Regions from separate parts of the Bradyrhizobium sp. AUGA SZCCT0431 genome, predicted to be linked through region 1. Evidence: predicted binding sites of a transcription regulator. Region 1 holds the regulator's gene; each other region holds the start of a gene.
The links. Region 1 encodes LexA, which represses DNA repair genes until DNA is damaged. Its sites were predicted from a motif close to TGTTCNNNNTGTGTTCNG; they were not measured.

Region 1 (7,318 bases):
GCATCAGCTTGCACTGCAGGTCGACCCAGACCTTGCCGCCGATGTCGATCCAGCGCCGGCAGAACGCGTAATCCTCCGACAGGTAGCGGCCGGAATCGGGATCGACCATGCAGTCGAAGAACAGCCAGTGCAGATGTGCCTCGGGGTGGCCCGGCGGCCCGTCCGGCGTGTATTTCAGCTCTGGGTACTTCTCCATCATCCGCGTGAAGACATCGCGCTTGATGCACATGAAGCCGGTCGGCGCTTCCGCGACCTCGACGAAACCGTCGGCGTCGGCATAGGAGCTGACCCGCTCGGCGCCATGGCCGATCGGATTGAATGGATATTCGGTATGGCGGTCTTCGAATTGTGCCCGCGTCGTGCCTGCCGGCAGGCCGGCGGCGGGCCAATTAAAATTCTTCATCGGATAGACGCCGGCGGTGACATCGCGGTCGATCAGCAGCAGGCGACAGACCGATTGCGGCGTAAAGGTGATGTCGGAGTCGATCCAGAACAGATGGGTCAGCGTCTCGTCGGACAGGAACTTGCGCACCATGTTGTTGCGCGCGCGGGTGATCAGGCTTTCCGAATGCATGTGCAGGATGCACTGCAATCCGAACCGGTTGCAGTGATGGGTGAGCTCAAAGATGCTGGTGACGTAGTGCATGCTGACCGCCGAGATGTAGCACGGGGTCGCGAACATCACCTTCATCGATCTCAAGGCCTCGTCGGGTAGCATTTTACGTCGCTCGCTGGATTCGGGCCGGGCTATCTGGGCTGCTGGTCAGCCGGCTTGTTGTCCGCCGGCGCGAGCTTGATCGCGGGCGCGGACTTTGCCGGCGCAGGCTGTTTCGCGGCATTTGCAGCGGGCTGCTTTTGCGCAACGGGCGGTTCGGGCATCGGCGCGACGGGCCCGCTCTGCCCGATCGACACCGATATGCCGAACAGCCGCCACTGCCCGTTCACCGGCGCGAATGACAGATCGAAATTGACCTGGCTCGGCACCGAGGGAAAGAAGCCCGCCATATGCAGCAGCCCGTTGGCCTCGATCTGCGGCAGCAGATTGAGCTGCGGATCGATCACGGCGACGCCGGAGAGATCGAGATTGTCGTTGCGCAGCTTGGCGAAGATCTCGCCGAGCCGCGCTGCCGAGTTGGATTGAAAGCCGGGCGCGCCGATGTCGCGCAGCACGGTGTAATTGCCGGTCTTGTTGGCCTGGTCGAGCGCCAGCAGCGTCGAGCGGACCAGCATCAGCACGCCATTGCGGTCGATCTGCGCCGGTTTCGGCGCTTGCGCGGGTGCTTGCGCATGACCGGCGGAGACGCTTGCCGCCATGACGGTCGCAATCATCAGACCCCGCCAGCGATGATGTTTTGCGGTCACCACCTTGTTGTCACCACGCGACCGTCAGTCCGGCGCGACCGCCAACGCCGCCTTGCGCAAAGCCGGCGGCAACGCCGCCATTGAGGACCACATAGTCGCTCAGCCGCATTTGAGCTCCCAGACTCATGGCATTCTGCCCGCGGAACGTGCCCCAGTTGGTTGAAATCGCGAATTTCTTGTCCGACGGCAGCGCAGAGCCTCCCATCGCGATCGCGACCGCGGTGCCCTCGAACGCCTGCCTCATCTGCGTCTGCAGGGTCGCGACGTCGCCCTGCAGGACCGCGACGTTGCCCTGCAGTGCTGCAACATTGTTCTGCAGACCGGAAATATCCGGTGCGTTGAAGCTCGACACGGCCAGATGGCCGGCGGCGTCCGTCGTCACGTACGAGATCGGGCCGGTTTGCGCCGCAAGGCTGGCCGCCGACGTGATGCCGGACATCCGGTAGGTGTTCGAGGTGGTGCCGATCGAGACCTGGTTGGCGACGCTGGTGGATGCGCCGTTGCCGATCGCAACCGAGTTGGCCGCGAGCGCCTGGCTGTTCGGGCCGAGCGCGGTCGAATTCGTTCCCGTTGCGACCGCGCCGTCACCGAACGCCGCGCCGCCGTTGGCGGCGGAGGCCAACGCACCGACCGCGACCGAACCGGTCGCAACCGCGCCATTGCCGATCGCGATGGCGTTGGTGCCGGTAGCGGCGGCATTGTTGCCGACGGCGACCGCGCCGGTCGCGGTTGCGCGCGCACTGGCGCCCACCGCGGTAGCTCCGGTTGCGCTGGCGAGGCTGGCCTGGCCGATCGCGGTGGTCGAAGCACCGGTGGCGTTGCTGCCTTGACCGAAGGCGCTCGCGGTGGCGCCGTTGGCAATGCTGCCCTGCCCGGTTGCGGTCGCGCTGACGCCGTTTGCCCGGCTGCTTTGACCGGTCGCGGTCGCGTTGGTGCCGTTGGCGAAAGCGCTCGTGCCGGTCGCGGTCGCGCCCGCGCCAATTGCCGAACTAAAGGCCCCGGCGGTGGTGGCAAAGGCCCCGGTCGCGGTGCTGGAGCCGCCGGTCGCGGTGGCGAAGTCGCCGGTGGCGGTGGCGCCGGTGCCCGTTGCCGTCGCGAAGTTACCGTTGGCGGCGCTGAACACCCCGGTCGCGGTTGCCTGGGCGCCGTTCGCGGTGCTGGCGTAGCCGGTCGCGGTCGTTTGCAGGCCGTTGGCATGGCTGCTTACGCCCGTCGCGGAGGCCTGATCGCCGTTGGCAAAGCTGCCCATGCCGGTCGCGGTCGCGGCAGCGCCGTTCGCAACACTGCCGGTGCCGGTCGCAGTGGCTTGACCGCCATTGGCCTGACTGGCCATGCCCGTTGCCGTGGCTTGACCGCCGTTCGCCTGGCTGTTGTACCCGGTCGCCGTCGACTGCGCGCCGTTCGCGATGGCGTTGCTGCCGGTCGCCGTCGCGAAGTCCCCACTGGCGCTGCTTTGCGTGCCCGTTGCGGTCGCGTTGGTGCCATTCGCAGCGCTGAACGCACCTGTGGCGGCAGCGAAATCGCCGTTCGCGAATCCGCCGTTACCGGTGGCCGTTGCCAAATTGCCAATCGCACGGCTGTTCTGACCGGTTGCAGTTGCAAAGTTGCCGGTGGCATTGGCGTTCTGACCGGTTACGGTAGCCCCGCCGCCGTTCGCGACGCTGTCCTGCCCGGTCGCCGTCGCGTGATCGCCGGTGGCGTTGCTGTTCGAACCCGTCGCGGTCGCAGCGATGCCGTTCGCGGTCGCGCCGTTCCCGTACGCGGTCGCGAAGATTCCGTTCGCGTTGGCACCGAAGCCGATGGCCGTGGCGGCGGCGCCGGTCGGAACGGCGGCCGTGCAGTCTCCCGCCAGCCCTGTCGCGGTGGAGTAGCATTGCGCGAACGCCGGGGAGACGCCGAGCACAGTCATCATCCCGGCTGCCGCCGCGAGGCTGCGCATGGTCCCGCCGCAGAGCATGCTGCTCGCCAGCAGGCTCGCCCGGCGGTCGGATGGAAAAAACACACCGCGCGGGGATACCGAAACCGTTGCCGTCGCTATCGCCGCCGTCATCGTCCGCTCCGCATTCGCGCGAAACCGGCTCGTGCAAGCCAGCCCGTGGCTGACCAAAACTTTGCCTGCCCACACCCCAATCCGAGGGAACCCTAACCGAATCGCAGACGTGAACAAATCGCTGGCGCGGTCCACGGCGGTATCCGCCTGATGTCATGAGCGATTGCGGAACGATGTTGCCGTTCAGCAACAAGATGGCGCGCTTTTGCCTCCGCCACCGCTCTCCGTTATGAAAGCGCCCACGATCGCTCCCCAGGCCGAATCCAGATTGGATCGCGATCGAGGAGAAACTGCCGTGGCCCTGATGCCGGTTGTTGATGCGCTGGCCGCGATCCTTGCGGGCGCCGATCCCTTGCCCGAGGAAATGGTCGCACTCGACACCGCCTGGCATCGCGTGCTCGCGCGCGACCTTGCCGCACTCCGCACGCAACCGCCGCAGGCAATGTCGGCGATGGACGGCTATGCGGTGCGATCGGCAGACGCCGCCGATCTCTCCGCGCGGCTGAAGGTGATCGGCGAGGTCGCGGCGGGCCGCCCGTTCGAACGCAAGGTGGCCCCGGGCGAAGCGGTCAGGATTTTCACCGGCGGGGTGATCCCTGATGGCGCCGACGCCGTCATCATCCAGGAAGACACGGCCGCCAGCGGCGACTACATCACGATCACGGAAACCGCCAAACCGGGACGGCATATCCGCGCCGCCGGCGCCGATTTCCGCGAGGGCGATGTGCTGCTCACCAGGGGAAGCCGCCTCACCGAACGCGATCTGTCGCTCGCCGCCGGCATGAACTATCCGGAACTCGCCGTGCATCGCCGCCCCAAAGTGGCGGTGCTCGCCACCGGCGACGAGCTCGTGATGCCGGGCTCGATCCCGGGCCCCGGTCAGATCGTCTACTCCAACGGCTACGCGCTGCGCGCGCTGGCGCGGGCCGAGGGCGCCGAGACCGTCGATTTCGGCATCGCCGCCGACACGGTCGAGGCGACCACGGAGGGCATCCGCTGCGCCCGCGCATCGGGCGCCGACATCCTGATTACGATGGGCGGAGCCTCGGTCGGCGACCACGACCTCGTCAAGCGCTCGCTGGAGGCCGAGGGCGTCGCCATGGCGTTCTGGCGCATCGCGATGCGGCCGGGCAAGCCGATGATGCACGGGCGCCTCGGGGCGATGCGGGTGATCGGCCTGCCCGGCAATCCGGTCTCGTCCTATGTCTGCGGCTTCCTGTTTCTGGTGCCGCTGATTCGCGCGCTGTCGGGCCGAAAAACCATCCATCACGTGCGTGAGACCGCCCTGCTCGGCCGCGATCTTCCCGCCAACGACCAGCGCGAAGACTATTTGCGCGCACGGCTCGAGCCGCGCGAAGACGGTGCGTTGATCGCGGTGCCGGTGAGCCACCAGGATTCGTCGCTGCTTGGAAATCTCGCTGCGGCACGGGCGCTTTTGATACGTCCGCCGTTTGCGCCGGCGCTGCCGAAAGGCGCGCCATGCGAGTTCCTGCGCCTGCCGGAATGACGCATGGCGACGGCCTGTTCGGGCGAAGTCGGCGCGCGTTCACCTGAAATTAAGTGGTTGCGGAACATGTATCGAACATATAGTGTCCGTTCATGATTTGTTTCGAGATCTGGTGTCTACAAACGGGAGTTTTGGACTTCCGAATTTGAGACCGCACTCGCAACTGAGAACCGCGAAACTGAAGAACCGCGAAACTGAACGACCACGAATTACGACGCGCCAACCGGGGGATTGCTCGAGATGCTTACGCGCAAACAGTATGAACTTCTGCGTTTCATCAACGAACGGCTCAAGGAAGCCGGCGTGCCGCCCTCCTTCGACGAAATGAAGGATGCGCTCGACCTCCGCTCCAAGTCCGGCATCCACCGCCTCATCACCGCCCTGGAAGAGCGCGGGTTCATCCGCCGCCTGCCCAACCGCGCCCGCGCCATCGAAGTCATCAAGCTGCCCGAACTTGCGGGAGCCGGTAACGGCAACGGCCGCCGCGGCTTCACCCCCAGCGTCATCGAAGGCACGCTCGGCAAGGTCCGCGCCGCCAGCGCGCCCGCCGAGGACGACGGCAACCGTCCGGTCGCCGTTCCCGTGATGGGCCGGATCGCCGCCGGTACGCCGATCGAGGCGCTGCAGACCCGCAGCCACACCATCAGCGTACCGCCTGACATGCTCGGCTCCGGCGAACATTACGCGCTCGAAGTACGCGGCGATTCCATGGTGGACGCCGGCATTCTCGACGGCGACATGGCGCTGATCCAGCGCAACGAGACCGCCGACACCGGCGATATCGTCGTGGCGCTGATCGACGAGGAGGAAGCCACCCTGAAACGCTTCCGCCGCCGCGGCGCTTCGATCGCGCTGGAGCCCGCCAACACTTCCTATGAAGTCCGCATCCTGCCGCCGAACCGGGTCCGGATTCAGGGCAAGCTGATCGGGCTGTACCGGAAGTACTGAGGGCGGCCCGCTTCCGCGGGCGTCAGTGGCGTCACTCCTTATCCGAAGTCGTCATGCCGGCCATGCCGCCTTCGCGTGGATGGCCGGGCATAGGCGAGCGGAAGCGACGCCGTCCCTCGGACGGCTGTACCCGGCCCTGACGGAGAACGATGGGGCCACGCGTCCCACAATTGCCCAGAATGCGGCAAAAACTGTGCGTGCGAGGATGGTGGTTTGACGCGTTTTCTTCGACTCGAAGACGCAAAAACCGGGGGGCGAGACGTGGTCAGCAATATGATCACCAAGATCACCTGGCAGAGGGCGGGACTCGTGACCGAGCCGGGCCGCTACATGCTCCGGTTCGGCTGGCTGACGGTGACGGCGGAAGATCTTGCGATCTGGCAGCAATATCCGGAAGCTGCGTTCACGCTGGTCGCGCTGCCCGGGATTGCCGACGACGGAAGGGAGCAATTCCATCTCGGCGCCTTCGAACTGCCGCTGCCGCCGATGCCCGAAGATCCGCAGCCGCCGTAGCGCGTTTGTGATCGGGCACGCCGGCCTTTCGGTCGCACAAATGTCCAGAACAGGAATAGACTTTGCTCAAGTCCACTCTGATAGAGGCCAGCGCCTCGAGGGAGGCACGGGTCTCTATCTCTTACGAGGGAGCGATCCGATGTGTGACTATAGTTTGCACGCGATGGCGACGCGTCCCGCTGAGGTCGGCGAGACACTGATATCGACCACCTTCCGCGGCACCTCGACCCGCGGCTTTGCCAGCGAACGCGACCCCGCAGTCGCGGTCTGCATGCTGCCCGGGACCGAACTGGCCTTCGCGCAAGACGTCAAATACGACAATCGCTGGATCTGGACGCGGACGATCGGTTTCCGCGTCGGCAAGTTCAACACCATTGATCCGCACATCAGGGAACGTCACCACGACGCGATCGAATTTCCCGATGGGAGCCATGTGCTGGTGACGCAGCTTTGCGAGGGTCAGCGCGTCACGGTGCTGCAATTGCCGGTGGTGCATCCGATTCCCGAGCGCACAACAACGAAGGCGGACACGGCGACACCGCTTTCCACCGGTTGAATTCCGCGCCGCCGGTCGCGACCCGCCGGGGAACGTGAATCCTTATTCCTCGGCCTGCAGATCCGCTTCCGACGGGGTCGCATCGACAGCACGCGGCGCGTTGCGGCGTGGCGCGAGGATGGTTGTCTCCGCGTCACCCTCGCCCGCGGTCGCTGGCGACCATGGGCGATCGACGCCCCGCGGCTTGACGGCATCGATGGTAAATCCGCTGCCGCTTCGCCGCAGCACCATGGCGCCCTGCCGCCGCAGACGCTCCGCATCGATCACAGAAGCGCCGCACGCCGCAGGCGCCTGCCTTGCGGTCACCACCAGCGCCGCGCGCTCACAATCATCCGCCAGCGCTTCCGGCCGCAGCGCCAATGCCACGAACCCGCCACCGGCG
Region 2 (7,318 bases), on a different contig from region 1:
CTCAAGTTGAAAAAAGCTGCTTGTCTCAGGAGGCGGCGGAATAATTCCGCCGCCGGTTACAGGACCTTTCGGATCCACTCGTGCGGGTCTTCCGCGCGACCGTACTGGATGTCGACCAGCTTCTTGCGCATCCCCATCGCGACGGGGCCGGCAGCGCCGCCGCTGATGAGGAAATCGCCGCTCGCCGAACATACCTTGCCGATCGGCGAGATCACGGCCGCGGTGCCGCAGGCAAAGGCTTCTTTCAGCTTTCCGCTGGCGGCGTCGCTGCGCCACTGGTCGATCGTGTAGAGTTCCTCACGCACCCGCGTGCCGGAATCCTTTGCCAGCGCAATGATCGAATCGCGGGTGATGCCGGGCAGGATGGTGCCGAGCGGCGGCGTCAGCAGCGAACCGTCGTCAAACACGAAGAAGACGTTCATGCCGCCGAGCTCCTCGATGTAGCGGCGTTCGACCGCATCGAGGAAAACCACCTGATCGCAGCCGCGATCGATCGCCTCGGCCTGCGCGCGCAGGCTGGCGGCGTAATTGCCGCCGCATTTGACGGCGCCGGTGCCGCCGATCGCGGCGCGCGTGTAGTTTTCCGACACCCAGATCGACACCGGCGCAGGTCCGCCCTTGAAATAGGAGCCGACCGGCGAGGCGATGACGGCGAAGATGTACTCGGAAGAAGGCTTGACGCCGAGAAAGGTCTCGCTCGCGATCATGAAGGGCCGCAAATAGAGGCTGCCCTCGCCGCCGGGTATCCAGGCGCTGTCGATGCGCACGAGCTGCTCGACCGCTTCGATGAAGACGTCCTCAGGGATCGGCGCCATCGCCATGCGCTCGGCCGAATTCCTGAAGCGCCTCGCATTGGCGTCAGGGCGGAACAGATTCACGCCGTTGTCGCGCTTGTAGGCCTTGAGGCCCTCGAAAATCTCCTGCGCGTAGTGCAGGACGGCGGCGGCCGGATCGAGCGGAAAATTGGCGCGGGATTCGACCCGCGCGTCATGCCAGCCCTTGGCCTGATTGTAGCGGACGATCGCCATGTGGTCGGTGAAGATCCGGCCGAAGCCGGGGTCCACGAGCTTTGCCGCGCGCTCCTTTTCGGGCGTCGGATTGGTCGCAGGCTGGATGTCGAATTTCAAACTCATTGTCTTGCTTCCCGCCCTTGTTTCCTGCTGTCGGAACCGGTGCGTTTCCTGGCGCAGGCCTGTTTCGTCAAGCCTGCTTGCTTGATTGGTCCGAACTTCACCACCACCGGCCTTGCCGCCGGTTTCCATCGCTGGCAAGTCCCTTGAGGACACGCTTTTGCGGAATGCCGAAGTCCAGTATGTTTGCGCAAATGCCGCGCGACAATCGCACGGTAGTCCAATTCGCGGCCGTTGCCGCCATCGCTGGCTTACTCCGGTCGCCCCTAACGTTGCCAAGGTCGAAACGACTTAAAGTTTCGTCGTGGCTGGTAGTTTTGTAACATTGAACCCAAGATATGTCAACATGACTGACATAAATTTCTCAAGGCCAGGCGGTGACCCCGATTCGAAGGGGCCTGACGGCGTGTCGCCGGCCCCGCGCGCGGGCGAATTGCGCTGGGATATCATCGAGCTCCTGTTCTTCGCCTATCGCGACTTCGTCGGCGACGCCGACCATGAGCTCGAGGCGTTCGGGTTCGGCCGCGCCCATCACCGGGTGATGCATTTCGTCCACCGCTACCCCGGCCTCAAGGTCGCCGACCTCTTGGACGTATTGCGCATCACCAAGCAGTCGCTGGGCCGGGTGCTCAAGCAATTGCTGGACGAAGGCTATATCGTGCAGAAGACCGGCAATAACGACCGCAGGCAGCGCCTTCTTTACGCCACCCCGAAGGGCGAGGCCCTGGTGGCGAAGCTCGCCGGGCTGCAGACCGATCGCATCAACCGCGCCATGCAGGATATCGATCCCGCCGGCCAGGAAACGGTGCGGCAGTTCCTGCGCGCGATGATCGATCGCGACGACCCGGACAAGGTGCTGGAGACGATCTTCGGCAGCGGAAAGAAGCCAAGGGAGTGACTGTGGCCCAAGGAACCTCAAACGCAACCCCGAACGGAATTCCAAACGCACCTGCCAGCCCAACCATCGCCGCAGCCACCGTGCGGACGCCGCGGCAAATGGCCGACGACGCCCCGCATCTGCTGTTGGTCGATGACGACCGCCGTATCCGCGACTTGCTGTCGCGCTTCCTGTCCGGCGAGGGCTATCGCGTCACGACCGCGGCGAGCGCCACCGACGCCCGCGCCAAGCTGCTCGGCCTGCATTTCGACCTCCTGATCCTCGACGTCATGATGCCCGGCGAAACCGGTTTCGATCTCGCCCGCTTCATCCGCACCTCCTCCTCGGTGCCGATCATCATGCTGACGGCGCGCCATGAGGCGGAAGCCCGCATCGAAGGCCTGCAGATCGGCGCCGACGATTATGTGGCCAAGCCGTTCGAGCCGCGCGAACTGGTCTTGCGGATCGGCAACATCCTCAAGCGCACCGCAACGCCAGCAGTGGAAGCGCTGGAGCAGATCGCGTTCGGGCCCTACGTCTATCATCTCGAACGCGGCGAGCTGCGCGAGGGCGAGGAGATCATCCACCTGACGGACCGCGAACGCGAGATGCTGCGTATCCTGAGCTTAAGCCCGGGCGAAACCGTGCCGCGCGCAGCGCTGACCGGCGGCGGCACCGTCAACGAGCGCGCCGTCGACGTGCAGATCAACCGGCTGCGCCGCAAGATCGAAAAAGATCCGGCCAATCCGTTGTTCCTGCAGGCGGTGCGCGGCATCGGCTATCGCCTGGTGGCGTCGCCCTGAGATGAGCACGCTCGACACCGGCCTCACGCTGATCCGTACCGCCGCCGGCCGGGTCTCCAAGGTCAATGGCTGGATGGGCAACGCCTTCAAGGGCTGGATGCCGACCGGCCTCTACGCCCGCGCGCTGTTGATCATGATCGTGCCGATGGTGGTGCTGCAGACCGTGGTCGCGTTCGTGTTCATGGAGCGGCACTGGAACACGGTGACGCGGCGCCTGTCGGCCGCGGTCGTGCAGGACATTGCGAGCCTGATCGACGTCTACAAGGGTTATCCGCAGGACAAGGAACGCGCGCAGTTGCGCCGTATCGGCCAGCGGCTGCAATTGGTGGTCGATTTTCTCCCCGTCGGCGACATGCCGCCGCCCGGGCCGAAACCGTTCTTCTCGCTGCTCGACCAGACACTCTCGGTTCAGATTGGCCGCCAGATCGGCCGGCCGTTCTGGATCGATACCGTCGGCAAATCCAACCTCGTTGAAATCCGCATTCAGCTCGATGACGCTGTCATGCGGATCTTCGCCCAAAGAAGTGCGGCCTATGCCTCCAATTCTGAGATCTTCATCTTCTGGATGCTGGGAACGTCCTCGATCCTGTTGATCGTCGCGGTGCTGTTCCTGCGCAACCAGATCCGGCCGATCCTGCGGCTCGCCGACGCCGCCGAAAGTTTCGGCAAGGGCCGCGAGGCGCCGAACTTCCGTCCCCGCGGCGCGCGGGAAGTGCGGCGCGCGGCGCAGGCGTTCCTGGAGATGAAAGCGCGCATCGAGCGCTCGATCGAGCAACGCACCGCGATGCTCGCCGGCGTCAGCCACGATCTGCGCACCATCCTGACCCGCTTCAAGCTCGAACTCGCGCTGATCGGCGACAGCCCCGAGGTCGACGGCATGCGCAAGGACGTCGACGAGATGTCCGGCATGCTCGAGGCCTATCTCGCCTTTGCCCGCGGCGACAGCGGCGAGGTCGCGCAGCCGACCGACATGTCGATGGCGCTGGAGGAATTGCGCAGCGATGCCGAGCGCCACGGCCATACCGCCACGGTGGCGTTCCACGGCCTGCCGGTGGTGACCGTCAAACCGGCCTCGTTCAAGCGCTGCCTTGCCAACCTCGTCTCCAACGCCGCGCGTCACGCCAATACGATTTCGATCACCGGCCATCGCGACCACCGCTATCTGACGGTCACGATTGACGACGATGGACCGGGCATTCCGGCCAACATGCGCGAGGAAGTGTTCAAGCCGTTCCTGCGGCTCGACGACGCCCGCAACCAGGACGAAGGCGGCACCGGCCTCGGCCTTGCGATCGCCCGCGACATCGCCCGCTCGCATGGCGGCGACATCACGCTCGGCGACAGTCCGATGGGTGGGTTGCGCGCGGCGGTCAGGGTGCCGGTGTAAAAAGAGCCCTGTAGCCCGGATGGAGCGCAGCGCAATCCGGGACGGTTTCGCCGCTTGCGACCAGCCCCCCGGATTTCGCTTCGCTTCATCCGGGCTACAAGTTACCGCGGACTACTTCCCCGGCTGCTTCGGCAGCAGGCCCTTCAGCTTTTCCATGTCCTTGAGATTTATCTTCATGCCGCCGGGCAAGATGATGTCGCCGGGCTTTTGATCGGCCTTGCAGGCGCCGAGCCACTTCGCTTCGATCGTGGCGGTGGAATCGCGCGGCACGCCGGCCGGACCGCCGGTGTTGTTCGAGGTCGACTTCACGGTGTAGGCGGAGTTGAAATCGCCGGTGATTTCCGCATGCGACTTGACCGACATGCCGCCGAAACCGCAGACGGAGTCGGTGACATAGCCGGTCGCGGTCTTCTGGATATCGTTTTTCGAGCAGACGTCCTTGGTCATCGGCGAGAACGAGGTGCTCATGTCCTTGTCGGTGGTGGCGTCGGTGCACTGCTGCATCGTCATCTCGGGCACCGGCGAGCCGGTCTGCACCACCTTCATTTCCCACAGGCCGGCCTTGCGCACCGGCAGCTCGACGGCGCTGGCCTGGCTCGCAGGCCACAGCGCGAGCAGGCCAAGCGCCAGACACAATGAATGAAGCTGTCGCGCCATGCTCGCGCTCCCCTGGTGGATCAGGCGTTCAGGTCCGGCTCAGTAGAGTGTGCGCAGCGGCCGGGCGTTGGCCCCATAGGGCACCCAGCGGCAGGCGAAGGAGACGTATCCGCCGTCATAGGGCTGCACCGCGAGGAATTTCACCACCTTGCCGTAACCGGCGCAGTGATCGACCGCGAGCTGGCGCGCATCCGCCTGTCGCGCCAGCGAATAGGCGATGATACCGCCGGTATCGTTGCCCTTGAACGGCGGTACCCAATCGGCCTGCGCCGGCGCAGCCGCCAGCATCCCGCACATCGCAACCAGGCACGCGGCCCCAATTCTTTGCATCGCCGACTCCATTTCGCTGAGGTCACCATAGAGTGCGCCGGCGGCCGTGAAAAGAATGGGTTACGGCCGAACCCCGACTTGTCTGCAAGGTGTTGCCGCGCTGCACTTGACCTCGCCCGGGCTTCACGGCACGGTCCTGACGGTTGGATGACCGGCGGAATTCCCATGCGCACCCTCTTCACATCGTTGAAAACCTTCGGCCTGGCTGCGGCGCTCGCCGTCCTGGCGTTCGGCCAGTCGGCAGAGGCCGCCAATCCGCTGGAATTGAACTTCTGGCTGTCCGGTCCCCGCTATGACGGGCGCGTTGCGCCGTGCGAATCGGCACTGCCGACCATCATTTCGCAGTTCCGCGAGAAGGAAAGCACCTTCTGGAATTCGCCCCTGACCATCACCGCCTATGGCCGAATCCACGAAACCACCTTCCGGCCCTGGCAATCCGACAACATTCCGCGCCGCTATTGCACCGGCGACGTGATGCTGAGCGACGGCAAGGTGCGCAACGTGCACTATTCGATCGTCGAGGATGGCGGCTTTGCCGGCTTCGGCCAGGGTGTCGAATGGTGTGTCACCGGGCTGGACCGCAACTGGGCCTATAATCCCGGCTGCAAGGCCGCGCGGCCCTAGCTTCCTGCGCTAGCCTCCCTGCCTGGGTTTTTCGATCGCGGTGGCCGGCGCCACCCGATTCGCGCCTAACGCCATTTTTGTTCTTGAAATGTTCCGGTTCCCTGCTAGGCTCGGGTAATCGAGTACGTCATGCTTTGCGAGTAAGGGAGCGTTTGATGTTTCCATCGGTCATTGTTTCGCGGCTGCTGATTTCGCTGGCACTTGTCTTGGTCACCGCGGGCCACGCCGCCGCGCAGGACCGCCGGCAGAACGCCCCTGGCGAGTTCGATTTCTACGTGCTGGCCCTGTCGTGGTCGCCCTCCTTCTGCGAGGCGGCCTCCGAACGCGGCAATAGCGGCCGTTCTGCGCAGATCCAGTGCGAGCGCCCGTTTTCCTTCGTGGTCCACGGCCTGTGGCCGCAATATGAGCGCGGGTTTCCCGAATATTGCCAGCGGCCGTCGCCCCGTCTCGACCGCAACGTCATGTCGTCGATGCTGGACCTGATGCCGGCGCCCGGGCTGATCTTCAACGAATGGGACAAGCACGGCACCTGTTCCGGCCTTGGCGCGCGGGCCTATTTCGAGAACATCCGCAAAGCCCGCGCCGCGGTGAAGATCCCCGAGGAATTCCTGCAATTGTCGGAATCGAAGACGATCGCCCCCGAGGCGCTCGAGGCAGCCTTCATCAAGGTCAATCCCGGCCTGAGCAGCTCGGCGATTTCGGTCGTCTGCAGCAGCCGGCGGCTCAGCGAAGTCAGGGTCTGCATGAGCAAGGACCTGCAATTCCGCTCCTGCGAGGAAATCGACCGCCGCGCCTGCCGCCGCGACGAGGTCGTGATGCCGCCGGTGCGGGGGAGTTGATCCTCAGTCGTCATGCCCGGGCTTGACCCGGGCATCCACGTCTTCCTTCGTCTGGTGTTCAAAGACGTGGATGGCCGGGACAAGCCCGGCCATGACGCGTAGAAGATGTAGACGTCTTCTCCAACGGCTCTTGAATTTCTCATCATGAACTACCGACACGCCTTTCATGCCGGCGGCTTTGCCGATGTCATCAAGCACATCGTGCTGGTGCGGATGCTGACCTATCTGCAGGAAAAGCCTGCCGCCTTTCGCGTCATCGACACCCATGCCGGCGCCGGGCGCTACGACCTGTCCGGCGATGAGGCCCGCCGCAGCGGCGAATGGCTGACCGGCATCGCACGGGTGATGCAGGCGCGGTTCTCGGAAAATGCGTTGCCGCTGGTGGCGCCCTATCTCGACATCGTCAGGGCCTTCAACGCGCAAGCCGAGCTGAAAGCCTATCCCGGATCGCCCTTGATCGCGCGCGCGCTGCTGCGGCCGCAGGACCGCCTCACGGCATGCGAGATCGAGCCGAAAGCCCACAAGCAATTGATCGATGCGCTGCGCCGCGACACCCAGGCCCGGGTAGTCGATCTCGACGGCTGGACGGCGTTGCCGGCCTTCGTGCCGCCGAACGAGCGGCGCGGCCTGGTGCTGATCGACCCTTCGTTCGAGCAAAAGGACGAGTTCGA
Region 3 (7,318 bases), on a different contig from region 1:
AGTAGCTGCTTCTCAGCGCGCTCATTGTCCGACAGTTTAGAATCTGCCTTATACTTTCGTCGAATCGCCGAGAGCGCAATAGCTTCGTTGGGAGGCGTTACTAACATAAGGCGTCGCGGAAGGCCGACCAAGTATCCATGTGTCTTGAGAATGCGCCAGAAAAACGCGTGATAGGTGTCGACGTCTATTTTGTTTTTTTCATCCTTCGTTATTCCTCTCTCCTCGTCGATCGCCTCCAATATCCTTGCTACGGTCGCGCGCGCGAAACTAAGGAAAAGGATCGTTTGAGCCGGACGCAAATCCGCTGATAGGAGTGCCGCCTTTAAGATTGCGATCGTCGTCTTGCCGGAGCCCGGTCCGCCGGAAATCAGCAGGTGACCTTCCGCTTCGAGAATGTCTTTTTGCACTTTAGTAAGATCGACCACTAATCTAACCCCCAGATTTGGTCGCCGGTTGCGGATCGCATGCCTTCTTCAATGCAATGCAAACATCACGAATCCACTTTGGAATCTCCGCTTCCGAGCATTGTGCAAGAAAGTCGGCAATGCCCCAATTCCCTTTAGACGAAGCGAAGTAATCTGCCAGCGCGGCCGCCGTATTTTTCTTATAATCTGGGTATTTGGTCTTAAGGTGCGGCGGCCACTCCAACGCAGCTGCGAAACGCTCGAGCGCCGCTTGGGGCGTGTTCTTGAAAACAAGGCTCTCGAAGCCAGTCTCACCGTGCATGAATAGGGCCTTGACCTCCGCTTCGATTGCTTTCTTGCGATCATCAGTTTGTTTGTCGCAGACGGCGAAGGTTTCCTTACCCAGGCTCTTGTAAAGATGAGCCAAATCCACAATCTGTGTTTCCGAGCCTGCATCAAGTACCGAAATGCCCAGGGCTTCCAGCGAGGCATAAGTCGATGGCTTCAACTCGCTGAGGCGTCGCGCTGCGGCAGGCAGTGCACTTGCCTCAGTTGCGCCTTCGGCCAAGAGCACTCGTCGCGCCAGTAGGCCCTCGCAAAAGCGGGTACGGAATTGCTGCCGGTATCGTTTCAGTTTGACGCTGTCGGGCAAAACGACTTTCGACTGCGTCATTTCGCCATCGGCGGTTCGACTGAGAACGACAGTCTCTTCTAGAGAGAATTCTTCAAGAACATAAGGCGAGTGTGACGTGAAGATTGTTTGTGCCGATAGTTGGCGTAGTTCATGAACGATGCGCTTTTGCGCATAAGGCGGAATAGCCGTTTCGGGCTCCTCCATCGCAAAAATAACATTCTGCTTGTCTTCTGCGATTTGGGACAACATAGCGAGCAGAAGCATATTGATCGTGCCCGTGCCCTGACGAAAATAGGGCGCGGAATAGGTGCCGTTCCCCGTGTCGATGAAGGCGGTGATCACTTCGCGCAAATGCCTTCGCGTGAGAGCCGAGACCCGAAGATGAGGTTGAATCCCCCATTCACGCGGCACGTATTTCTTGAGGGCCGCGTCGATACTGCCCAGGACACCAGAGATCCCCATCTCTGGATCGCTGGCGACGTCGAATGTCGACAGTTCGTGGAGTGTGGCTCCCCACATCTTTGGTCGAATTTCTTTTAGACGTAGAATTATGTCGAGCAGACTTCCTCGTTCTAGGCTGAGTGCGCGCGTGCCTGTGCGGATCGAGCGCAAATACAGAAAGCCGCACTTCTGCTTGTCGCGCTTCGTGAAGTGATCTGGTGTTTCGTTTTCGTCCAGTGTGCGTGTGTAATATGTCTTTCCCTCGAAGTCGTCTTCATCGGGGTCATACTTGCCGATGAAGGTTACGCGTAACGCCGGGATTGTCGGGGAGGTATCAAGTCCCAGCGAATCTGGCGCGTCATACAGTTCCTGCTTCGACGTGTTCCACCACTCGATGTAGTCGCCAAAATGGATGCGCTGCTCCTCGGACAGATCGGACACAACTACGGTCACGACGATCCGGTTAGGCGGTTCGCCTTCAGCAGCGAGTTCGGCGAGTTCGTCGTTGTCAGCCTCCGCGAGGTAGCGACCGAGATGAAAATCATGTTCGTCAATTGGCGAAGGCCGAGACAGACGGTCAGGTCCCATAGCTAAATCAAGCGCTTCAAGGATAGTCGACTTGCCAACGTTATTGTCGCCGATGAGAACCGCGTGGTCTGGAAAAAATAGAGAGGCCTTACGGATGCCTCTAAAATTTTCAATCGAAAGCTGGCTGATTTTCAAAAACGACCTCCCACCACAGTCGCTTAATTCTGTACACGCAATGGTTGTCTGGGTGGACACTAAAATCAAGTCGCTGGGACCGAATTTGCCGGCGGTGCGCCTTTCTTTTTCTCCGTTCGGGCATCCTCGTCTTCGCTTCAGTTGAGCAAGAAAGACATGGATGGCCGGGACAAGCCCGGCCATGACGGAGAACGAATTCCAAAAACAAAAACGGCCGGGTCTCTCGACCCAGCCGTTCAAAACTCTCTAAAGCCGCCAATGAAGCGGAGCTAAACCTTTAGCTCGCCTTCTTCACGTATTCCGGCTTGCCGACCTTCTTCTGGATCGCGCGCTTGAGATCCAGCGCGCGGGGCGACAGCACGTCGGCTTTGGCCTTGAGAAGATAGCCGTCGAGGCCGCCATTGTGGTCGACGCTCTTGAGCGCGTTGGTCGAGACGCGCAGGCGCACGTTGCGGCCGAGCGCGTCCGAGATGAAGGTGACGTTGACCAGGTTCGGCAGGAAGCGCCGCTTGGTCTTGATGTTCGAGTGGCTCACCTTGTTACCCACCAGCGGGCCCTTGGCCGTCAGTTCGCAGCGCCGAGACATCGCACAAAATCCTCTTCCATCCCCGCAACCTGGCAGCGCATCATGGCGCCGCGCGGGGGTCCAAAATCATGTCCATTTCCAGGAACCGCGGACGTATAGGGCGAGAGGCCCCAGGCGTCAAGGTTTTGCGGGGTTTCGCTTGAGATTTTGCGCATCCCTAAGAAGGCGGCATTGCCGGTTTGGAAGCCATTACAAGGGTTTAAGGATATCAAGACGTTAGGACCATATAAAGGGCGCAATCCCCGCCGACATCTCTGTTCCCCGCGGATTGAGCCACCGCGAGGGACCAGCCACGCGTTGATTGCCGGATATTTCTGACTACATAAACAAGCGCTCGCGCCAGCAGGACCGTCAGTTACGTGACCACACGTGCCATTTCGCATCGTTTCGGCCTGATGGGCAGTCTTGCGGCCGGCGCCCTGCTGTGGCTGGCGCCGCTGGAAGCGTCCGCGCAGGGCCGGCTCGATGCCCATTACGAGGCGTCGCTGGCGGGCATTCCCGTCGGCAAGGGCACCTGGACCATCGAAATCGGCGATGATGCGTTTTCCGCCTCCGCGCAGGGCGGTTCCACCGGCCTGCTGCAGGCGTTTTCGGGCGGCAAGGGTTCCGGCGCCTCCCAGGGCCGCGTCGTGGGTGGCGCGCTGGTCGCCAACGCCTATACCGCGACCACCACGAGTTCGAAGAAATCCGAGACCGTCCGTCTCGTGATCGCGAACGGGGGAGTGAAGGATTTTTCCATCGATCCGGAACCGCCGGTTGATCCGGACCGCATCGTCGTGACCGAAGCGCATCGCAAAAACGTGCTCGATCCGATGACGGGCGCGATGATCCGCGTGCCCGGCACCGGCGATCCGCTGTCACCGGAGGCCTGCCGCACCGGCACCGGCATTTTCGACGGCCGTCTGCGCTATGACCTCAAGCTCGATTACAAGCGCATGGAAAATGTGAAGGCCGAGCGCGGCTATCATGGGCCGGCCGTGGTCTGCTCGGTCTATTTCACGCCGATCGCGGGCTATATCCCCGATCGGCCGGTGATCAAGCACCTCGCCGCCCAGCGCAACATCGAGATCGCCTTCGTGCCGATCGCGGGCACCCGGATCCTGGTTCCATTCCGCATGACCATCCCGACCCCGTTCGGGCCCGCGATGCTGGAAGCCACGAGTTTTGTCACCACAGCCGCGCCGCCCCGGGTGGCGAAGACGCAGTAGGGATCTCTTCCCTTCTCCCCTTGTGGGAGAAGGTGCCTTCGCGAAGCGAAGGCGGATGAGGGGTCTCTATCCGCGGATGCAGACCCCTCATCCGGCGCTTCGCGCCACCTTCTCCCACAAGGGGAGAAGGGAAGAGGCCACCGCTTCGAGACCCAAGGAATCCCATTGACTCTTCACCCTTTCTGATTCGACTCCGAGCCCTCTCAATTTTAAGGAAATTCACCCGAAAACCCTGCCTTGTGGACATCAGGCAAACTTGATCTAGTGCCGCATCATGAGCGCTAACGCTGGATGTTGCGGTGAACGAAGCCAGTTTCAGTAAGAGTCAGCGATTCGGGCGCGATTCGTTCTAGACTCGTTCCAGAGCTTAAGCCGCGACCGCATCACCGTCGCAAACTGACACACAAAGGGCGCTAATGGCGCCAAACCGAAGGTTCCTGCCCCGTCATTGCGAGCGCAGCGAAGCAATCCATCGGGCAACGAAGAAAGTATGGATTGCTTCGTCGCTTTGCTCCCTTGCACAAACGCCTTACGTTTGTTGCAGGCAATGACGACAGGCGACTGGAAATAAAAGAAACACCTGCAAATTATGGCTTTCTCCTACTCGTCCACGTTTGGACATGAACGGGCTCCCGGCGCCGGCGTTACCGCGGTGCTGGGGCCGACCAACACCGGCAAGACGCATCTGGCGATCGAGCGGATGCTGGGGCATTCGTCCGGGATCATCGGCCTGCCGCTGCGGCTGCTCGCGCGCGAGGTCTACAACAAGATCGCCGCGCGCGCGGGCACGGAAGCCGTCGCGCTGATCACCGGCGAGGAGAAGATCAAGCCGAAGAACCCGCGCTACTGGGTGTCGACCGTGGAAGCGATGCCGCGCGACATCGACGTGTCGTTCCTCGCGGTCGATGAAATCCAGATCGCCGCCGATCTCGAACGCGGGCACGTCTTCACCGATCGCATCCTGCACCGCCGCGGCCGCGACGAGACGCTGCTGCTGGGCGCTGCGACGATGCGGCCCATTATCGAGCGGCTCTTGCCGGGCGCGTCGATCGTCACGCGTCCCAGATTGTCGCAGCTTGAATTCGCCGGCGACCGCAAGATCACGCGTCAGCCGCGGCGCACTGCGATCGTCGCGTTCTCGGCCGATGAAGTCTACGCCATTGCGGAGTTGATCCGCCGCCAGCATGGCGGTGCGGCCGTGGTGCTGGGCTCGCTCAGCCCACGCACACGCAATGCGCAGGTCGAGATGTTCCAGAACGGCGACGTCGATTATCTCGTCGCCACCGATGCCGTCGGCATGGGCCTGAACCTCGACGTCGATCACGTCGCGTTCGCCTCGGACCGCAAATACGACGGCTACCAGTTCCGCCGCCTGAACCCTTCCGAGTTCGCACAGATTGCAGGCCGCGCCGGCCGCGCCACGCGCAACGGCACCTTCGGCACCACGGGCCGCTGCGCGCCGTTCGAGCCGGAACTGGTGAACGCGCTGCAGAACCACACGTTCGACAGCGTCAAAATGCTGCAATGGCGCAATTCCAAGCTGGATTTCGCCTCGCTCGGCAGTTTGCAGGTCTCGCTGGCGCTCTCGCCGCAGCATGAAGTGCTGACCCGTGCGCCGATCGCCGAGGATTTGCGCGTGCTCGATCATGCGGCACGCGACGGCGATGTGCGGGAGATGGCCCACGGGGCGGCCGCCGTGGAACGGCTGTGGGACGCCTGCCAGATCCCGGATTACCGGCGCCTGGCGCCCGCCGCCCATGCCGAACTCGTGACCACGCTGTACGGTTTCCTGATGAAAAAGGGCCGGATTCCCGACGAATGGTTCGCGGCCCAGGTCGACCAGGCCGACCGCGTCACCGGCGATATCGACACGCTGTCGGGCCGGATCGCGCAAATCCGCACCTGGACCTTCGTCGCCAACCGGCCGGACTGGCTGGGTGACCCCGATCACTGGCAGGGGATCACGCGCGAGGTCGAAAATAAATTGTCCGATGCGCTGCATGAACGGCTAACGGAGCGTTTCGTTGACCGCCGTACCAGTGTATTGATGCGCCGCCTGCGGGAGAACAGTGTTTTGAATACGGAAATCGGCAAGACCGGCGAAGTGATCGTTGAAGGCCATGTGATCGGCCGCCTCGACGGATTCACCTTCGCACCAGATGCGGCGGAGGCCGGAAGCGACGCCAAGGCGTTGCAGGCGGCAGCACAGCAGGTGCTGGCCGGCGAGATCGACACGCGCGCCGAAAAGCTTGCGGCAGCGCCCGACGATGCGTTCGTGCTGACCTCCGACGGCACCATCCGCTGGACCGGCGATGCGGTGGCAAAGCTCGTCGCCGCCGACGACGCGCTGCATCCGCGCCTGCGCATCATTTCCGACGATCGCCTCAATGGCGCGGCGCGCGAAGCCGTGCAGACGCGGCTCGATCTGTGGCTCAAGACGCATATCGAAAAGCTGCTCGGTCCGCTGTTCGGGCTTGCGAAGGCCGAGGACATCACCGGCATTGCGCGCGGCATCGCGTTTCAGTTGATCGAGGCGCTCGGTGTGCTCGAGCGTTCCAAGATCACCGCCGAGATGAAGGATCTCGACCAGCCCTCGCGCGCGACGCTGCGCAAATACGGCGTGCGGTTCGGCGCCTATCACATCTATTTCCCGGGCCTATTGAAGCCTGCGGCGCGCTCTCTCGCCTCGCTGCTGTGGGCCGAGAAGCAGGACAATGTCGATATGTCGGCGTTGTCGGGCGCGCAGCATCTGGCGTCAAGCGGCCGCACCTCGTTCGCGGTCGACAAGGCGCTCGCGCGCGATGCCTATCGCGTGCTCGGCTACCGCCAGTGCGGCGAGCGCGCGGTGCGCGTCGATATTCTGGAGCGTCTTGCCGATCTGATCCGCCCCGCGCTGGCCTGGCGTGAAAGTTCGCCGGGCGAAAAACCCGCCGGCGCGTTCGACGGCCGCAGCTTTGTGGTGACGCAGGCGATGACCTCGCTGACGGGATCGGCCGGCGAAGATTTCGCCTCGATCCTGCGCGCGCTCGGCTATCGCATGGACCGCCGCCCGCCGCTGCCGCCGAAGCCGGTGGCTGCGACTGAGCCGGTGGTGGTGCAAGCCGCGCCGGTTGAAGGCACGGATGCTGTGACCGATGCGGCCGCGCCGACCGAAGCCGTGGCAGACGCGCCGGCGGAAGCTGCGACTAAAGCGTCGGTTGAAGCGCCAGTCGAAGCTGCTGACGAGACGGTGGCCCAGCCGGTCTCCGGCGATCCCGCGCCATCGGCCGCCTTGCTGCCCGAGGTCACGCTGGCGCTGACACCGGCCGAAGAGCCTGCCGTT

Region 2: JQ567_RS15530 (ribonuclease T2 family protein) is a predicted target of LexA. The motif match lies at 5,887-5,904, and genes of this name have one in related genera.
Region 3: JQ567_RS12345 (helicase-related protein) is a predicted target of LexA. The motif match lies at 4,342-4,359, and genes of this name have one in related genera.

The regions. Positions count from the first base shown of each region.
Region 1 covers NZ_JAFCLR010000002.1:156,661-163,978, forward strand. The annotation lists gene JQ567_RS02495 (hypothetical protein) at 1-718, opposite strand, end outside; gene JQ567_RS02500 (hypothetical protein) at 748-1,329, opposite strand; gene JQ567_RS02505 (YadA-like family protein) at 1,373-3,412, opposite strand; gene glp (gephyrin-like molybdotransferase Glp) at 3,708-4,919, shown strand; gene lexA (transcriptional repressor LexA) at 5,160-5,867, shown strand; gene JQ567_RS02520 (hypothetical protein) at 6,141-6,380, shown strand; gene JQ567_RS02525 (hypothetical protein) at 6,520-6,936, shown strand; gene JQ567_RS02530 (ComEC/Rec2 family competence protein) at 6,979-7,318, opposite strand, start outside.
Region 2 covers NZ_JAFCLR010000014.1:31,538-38,855, reverse strand. The annotation lists gene JQ567_RS15565 (branched-chain amino acid aminotransferase) at 57-1,133, opposite strand; gene JQ567_RS15560 (MarR family winged helix-turn-helix transcriptional regulator) at 1,477-2,028, shown strand; gene JQ567_RS15555 (response regulator) at 2,127-2,810, shown strand; gene JQ567_RS15550 (ATP-binding protein) at 2,812-4,197, shown strand; gene JQ567_RS15545 (DUF3617 family protein) at 4,309-4,854, opposite strand; gene JQ567_RS15540 (hypothetical protein) at 4,894-5,184, opposite strand; gene JQ567_RS15535 (hypothetical protein) at 5,350-5,808, shown strand; gene JQ567_RS15530 (ribonuclease T2 family protein) at 5,964-6,647, shown strand; gene JQ567_RS15525 (23S rRNA (adenine(2030)-N(6))-methyltransferase RlmJ) at 6,792-7,318, shown strand, end outside.
Region 3 covers NZ_JAFCLR010000010.1:196,634-203,951, forward strand. The annotation lists gene JQ567_RS12325 (UvrD-helicase domain-containing protein) at 1-425, opposite strand, end outside; gene JQ567_RS12330 (AAA family ATPase) at 430-2,202, opposite strand; gene rpmB (50S ribosomal protein L28) at 2,480-2,788, opposite strand; gene JQ567_RS12340 (DUF3108 domain-containing protein) at 3,184-3,996, shown strand; gene JQ567_RS12345 (helicase-related protein) at 4,586-7,318, shown strand, end outside.